DNA from 2 places in the Eubacterium album genome. Region 1 is predicted to be linked to the other one. Evidence: predicted binding sites of a transcription regulator. Region 1 holds the regulator's gene; the other holds the start of a gene.
What was found. Region 1 encodes Rex, which represses fermentation and respiration genes when NADH is low (regulators of the CRP and FNR family bind a similar motif). Its sites were predicted from a motif close to ATTGTTAANNNNTTAACAAT; they were not measured.
Positions count from the first base shown of each region.

Region 1 (3,222 bases):
GTGTTTGTAAGATTAGGATAAGAATCGCTCACTTCATCAAACAAAGTATTTGAATCATTTAATGTATGATGTTCCTGATCATAATATCCGATATTAACATTTGTTCCGAGAGTAAAAGAGCCGCTATCTGCAGCAATTAGTCCGTTTATAATTTTTAAAATTGTAGTTTTTCCGGTTCCGTTATCACCGATAAGAGCAACACGTTCACATCTCTTAATTTCAAAAGAAATATCGGAAAATAATGATTTGTTATCAAATGACTTTGCTAAATTTGAAACACTTAAAACATCATTGCCACTCGTACAGTTTGGTTCAAGTCTAAGAGTCATGGCATTTTCATATGTATCAGGATTATCGATTACTTCCATTTTACTTAAAGCTTTTTCACGACTTTCAGCACGCTTATAAAACTTTTCCTGTTTATATGAGCGAAGCTTGGCAATGACTTCTTCCTGATGCTTTATTTCAGCCTGTTGTTTGATATAGAGTTTAATTGCTGCTTCTCTAAGTTCTTTCTTTTTAACAGCGTAAGCTGAATAGTTGCCATCGTAAACATGGCAGTGTGTATTTTCTATTTCAACAATCTTAGTTACAATCTTATCTAAGAAATAACGGTCGTGGGCAACGATTACAACAGCTCCGTTATAGTTAGACAAATAAGTTTCCAGCCATTTGATAGAATTTAAATCAAGATGGTTTGTAGGTTCATCCAATAAAATAATATCCGGTTTTTGAATTAAAAGTTTACATAGTGCAACACGGGTTTTTTGACCTCCGGATAAAGTTGAAATTTTTTTATTAAAATCACTGTCTTCAAAACCGAGTCCACGAAGAGTACCATCAACCTCACTTTTGTATGCGTATCCGTTTAACAATTCAAATTGATGATGTAGATTCGTGTAACTGTTAACTATATCATCATAGTTGTCGCATCCGTTTGCCATTAAGGATTCATATTCCCTTAATTTATTTTCCATATCTATAATATTTTGCTTTACGGAAAGTACTTCTTCATATATAGAATTGTCTGTATCTAAATTCTGATATTGGGCAAGATAACCAACAGACTTGTCCTTTCCGATAATTACATCCCCTGAATCAGATGAAAGTTCATTCATTATTATTTTTAATATAGTAGACTTTCCGGCTCCATTATTGCCTACAATGGCAGCTTTTTCATGGTCATTTACAAAAAAACTGCAATCGTCAAGAATAACTTCTTCACCATAAGCCTTGCTTATATGATTGCATGATAAAATCATAGGAATCCTCCTGTGTTTGTAGTGTTTTTATATAATCAGCAAAAATAGGCTGATACCACGTAAGATTATAAAACGAAAAGCTAAAACAATCAATGAAATACTGTAAAAGAACAGTGTCAAAAAGAATGATAAATATTTGACAATGTTTGCCCTAAAACATATAATTGAAGTGGTTAAATAACGAAGGAGAACGGAAATGAGAAAAATATCCAAGGCGGTAATCACAAGATTGCCAAGATACTATAGATATTTAGATGAATTAATACAGCAGGATGTCGAAAGAGTTTCGTCTAAAGAATTAAGTGACATGATGAATGTTACGGCCTCTCAGATACGACAGGATTTGAATAATTTTGGTGGGTTTGGACAACAGGGGTACGGATATAATGTTAAATATCTGTATGATGAAATCGGAAAATTATTAGGACTTGATGTGACGCATAAGATGATAATTGTAGGTGCAGGAAATCTTGGACAGGCAATTGCAAACTATGGAAATTTTAGAAACAGAGGTTTTGAAATTACGGCTTTATTTGACAAAAATAAAGATTTAATTGGTAAAAAGACAGTGAATGGGACTGAAATCAGAGACATTTCTACTATAATAGATTATGTGAAAAATGAAAATATTGAGATTGTGGCATTGGCACTTCCTAAAGGACCGGCAACAGATATTGCTGAAAAATTAGTCGAATGTGGAGTGAAGGCATTTTGGAATTTTGCTCACACTGATTTAGGATTTAGCGATGACATAATAGTTGAGAATGTTCATTTATCAGAAAGCTTAATGAAACTTACATATAGAATATCAGAAAAAGCAAATAAAAATAAATAAGAGGTGAAGTACTATGGAAAGAATAATTTCTGGTACGGATATGAAAAAGGTTGATGAATATACAATTAATGAAGTTGGAATCCCAAGTTTAGTATTAATGGAAAGAGCAGCAAAGAGTGTTGCTGATTTAATTGAAGAAACAACAGATAAAAACAGTGAGGTAATTGCTATTGCCGGAACTGGTAATAATGGTGCCGACGGCGTTGCAGTTTGCAGGATGTTATACATAGATGGATATAACACCTGCATTTATATTATGGGAAACATAGATAAGGCAACACAGGAATTCAAAACACAGATTGAGATAGCACAGAAAGTTGGAATTGAAATCAAAGATGCTTCAAGACTGACAAGAGATGAAATGGATAAGAAACACGTAATTGTTGATTCAATATTTGGAGTCGGATTATCAAGAAATGTAGATGGCGATTACAAAAAGTTAATTGAAGCAATAAATCAAAGCAAGGCTAAAGTTTATGCTGTAGACATTCCATCAGGCCTGAACGCAGATACAGGAAAAGTGATGGGTGTGGCTGTTAAAGCGGATTATACTGTATGCTTTGGAGAACTTAAACTTGGAGCAGTTCTTTATCCAGGAGCAGATTATTGTGGAAAACTATCATTTGATAATATAGGTTTTCCGGATGTTTCCTATAAGAAGTGTGAAACAGTTTATAAATACCACACAAGCGATGATTTAAAACTAATTCCGAAACGACCGAATTATTCTAATAAAGGTACATATGGAAAACTTCTTGTTATAGCAGGTAATAAAGATATAACAGGGGCAGCGTTTTTATGTGCAAAGGCAGCGTTTAGGACAGGAGCCGGACTGGTAAGAATATTTACTGCAAAGGAAAATCGTGAAGTAATACAAAAACTATTACCTGAAGCAATGGTAAATGTATATGATACAGATGATTTTGACAAAAAGGCTTTAGATGCCTGTATAGAATGGGCAAATGTTATTGCAATTGGTCCGGGAATTGGAACGGGTGGAATACAAAAAAATATGGTTGAAGCAGTTCTTGAAAGCAGAAAGAACACGGTAATAGATGCAGATGGAATTAATGTTATTTCACAAAATGTTAAACTAAAAAAAATGCTTCATAAGAATGTAATATT
Region 1 is NZ_JAODBU010000008.1:47,897-51,118, forward strand. It holds gene N5B56_RS09000 (ABC-F family ATP-binding cassette domain-containing protein) at 1-1,262, opposite strand, end outside; gene N5B56_RS09005 (redox-sensing transcriptional repressor Rex) at 1,459-2,097, shown strand; gene N5B56_RS09010 (NAD(P)H-hydrate dehydratase) at 2,111-3,222, shown strand, end outside.

Region 2 (3,222 bases), on a different contig from region 1:
GACCTACTTCAGGCTGTCCAAAAATTGCATTTTCAGAACAGATTCTAATATCACAGCTCATAGAAATTTCGCATCCACCACCTAATGCAAATCCATTAACAGCAGCGATTACAGGGATTTCTAATGTTTCAATCTTTCTAAATACATCATTTCCCTTTTTACCAAAAGCTTCACCTTCTGCTTTTGTAAGTGTTGACATTTCTCCTATATCTGCACCTGCAACGAATGATTTTTCGCCTGCACCTGTGATAATTAATGCTCTTGTTGTATTAATATCAATTGCATCAATTGTTTCTTCTAATTCAGTAAGTACCTGGCTATTTAAAGCATTAAGTGCCTTTGGACGGTTGATTGTAAGAACACCTACAAATCCTTCCTGTTCATATGTGATAAATTCCATATTTATTCTCCTTAATATAAAAGTCAAAGCAAATAGCATTCTACGCTTTGGGCTATAAAAGTAAAATATTTGTTATATTGAGCCATCTCAAAAAAACAATTTACACTTCAAACAGGTAAGCCCCATCACCGTTATTTCAATATGTGAAAGAGCTCACCTGATTGCTTAAGACGAAATGCATATGTAAAAATTATTAACTTATTCTCTAACAGATTAAAAAGTTATTAACTTCAATTAACAATCCATCATCTGCATTTCATTTATTTTTTATTAGTCACGTTCAACGATTGTAGTACATCCCATACCACCACCGATACATAATGTAGCAAGACCCTTCTTAGCGTCTCTCTTCTGCATCTCGTGAAGTAATGTAACAAGGATACGGCAACCTGAAGCTCCAACAGGATGTCCAAGTGCGATTGCACCACCGTTTACGTTTACTTTGCTCATGTCGAATTTTAAGTCTCTTGCAACTGCTACAGACTGTGCTGCGAAAGCTTCGTTAGCTTCGATTAAGTCCATATCATCGATTGTCATATTAACTTTTGCTAATGCTTTCTTTGTAGAAGCAACAGGTCCAACACCCATGATTGATGGATCAACACCACCAAGTGCTCCTGTTACGAATGTAGCCATTGGTGTAACACCTAATTCTTTAGCTTTTTCTTCGCTCATAACTACAACTGCTGCTGCACCATCATTAATTCCTGATGCATTACCTGCTGTAACTACTCCATCAGGCTTACCTGAGCAGCATCTTAACTTGCTAAGAGTTTCAACTGTTGTTCCAGCTCTTGGTCCTTCATCTGTATCAACGATGATTGTCTGTTTTCTTGTTTTAACTTCAACAGGAACGATTTCATCTTTGAATTTTCCTTCAGCCATAGCCTTTTCACATTTCTGCTGTGAGTTAGCTGAGAATTCATCTAATTCTTCTCTTGTAAGTCCCCACTGATCAGCTACGTTTTCAGCTGTAATCATCATATGGTAATTGTTAAATGCATCTGTTAAAGCATCATTAACCATTGTATCAACAACTGTTCCGTTGTTCATTCTGTAACCAAATCTAGCCTGTGGTAAAGCATATGGTGCCATTGACATGTTTTCCATGCCACCTGCAACTACGATATCAGCATCTCCTGCCTGAATCATCTGTGCTGCCATATTTACACAGTTAAGACCTGAACCACAAACAACGTTAACTGTTACAGCTGGTGTTTCAATTGGAAGTCCTGCCTTAAGTGCTGCCTGACGTGCAACGTTCTGTCCAAGGCCTGCCTGGATAACACATCCCATATATACGTGATCAACCTGATCAGCTGGAACGCCTGCTCTGTTAAGAGCTTCCTTAATAACGATAGAACCTAAAACAGGTGCTGGAGTTGTGCTTAAAGCTCCACCCATTTTACCAATAGCTGTACGGCATGCGCCTGCAATAACTACTTTCTTTGACATGATAAATATCCTCCATATAAAATAATTTAATTACGCGTCGCTTTTGTAATATATATTCTAAGTAATCCCTTACGACACACTCTTGTTCAATGATAACATAGGCCAATATATCTTGCAATAAACCGCATTTAAAATATATGTAAAATTTGTGTGAATACCATTAATTCACGCAGTTATCCCTATGTCCACTGAGATTGTTATAATTTTAACAAATTATATTTTCTTTGTCTAGTGAAATATAAAAAATTAGGTGAAAAATATCGAATTTTTAAATAATTAAAGGAAAAACATTTCTATAGTTTATAAAATTTACATTCCTTTAATTCTAAGCCAAATTAGTTTACCATATCTATTATCTTTTTTCATTTTCTTAATTAATTTATTTCTAAAATTAATATAAATAAAATATGCTTTTTTCTCATCTTCACTTTCTATCTTTTTATCAGAAAATTTTTCTTCCAAAGCCTTTTTGTATAACCAGTTCCACTCTTCTTTATTCACAATATCCAACTCATTCATTATATATTCAAATTCATCATATTCAATTGTCTGTTTATTCAAATTATTCTTCTTGTTTATATTTGATTCTTCTCTGTTTCCTTTATTTAAACTTCTAGCCTTCACATTTATTGGATTTGCACCACTTAATGTTTTTCTTTTTAAATTATTTTTGCCTGCGCACATTCTTCTTCCAACGCAATAAAGATAAGTATACGCTTCAACAGCAGACATATTTCTGCATTTTCGTAATTTTTTCTTCTTTAATGCATTAAATTCGACAAATAAAATCACGACTGCAATTATAACTAGCAACATAATGCCAACCATCACTTTTCTATTTTCGTTTATGTTTGTATTATCACTATTTTTAGTGTCACTCTCATTTGAATTTTCTAAATCAGTATTTTTATTTTCATTGCTTTGTGTCTCATTAGCCTGTGTCTGTGAAGTTGTTGCTTCTACAATTTTATTAGTTAAATTTTCAGTCTCTTTTTCTTCCGGGCTATTAACAGATTCAGCTTCAGTTAAGGATGTGTCAGCTATTGTATAATCTTTAACAACCCACCCGATATATGAATTCAACACTTCTGTCCATGCATGCGCCATCTTATCTGTTACAACTGCCGTATAATGTCCATTTTTATCTCTTTCAAATGCACTCGATGGGATTGCGAATCCTTCCACATATCTTGCTGGGATTCCACACATTCTATACATTAATGTTGCAGTTGTAGCAAAATGAACACAAAATCCTTTTCTGCTCTCTGTCAAAAAATACTCTGATACATCCTGCCCTGACGGAGTCTTTCCCGGCATTAAAGTATATTTAAATCCATTTGAAAATAATTTATCAATATTACTTGATA
Region 2 is NZ_JAODBU010000007.1:150,721-153,942, reverse strand. It holds gene N5B56_RS08290 (enoyl-CoA hydratase-related protein) at 1-400, opposite strand, end outside; gene N5B56_RS08285 (acetyl-CoA C-acetyltransferase) at 671-1,855, opposite strand; gene N5B56_RS08280 (transglutaminase-like domain-containing protein) at 2,165-3,222, opposite strand, start outside.
Region 2: a site for Rex is predicted at 2,049-2,068, ahead of N5B56_RS08285 (acetyl-CoA C-acetyltransferase). Genes of this name have one in related genera too.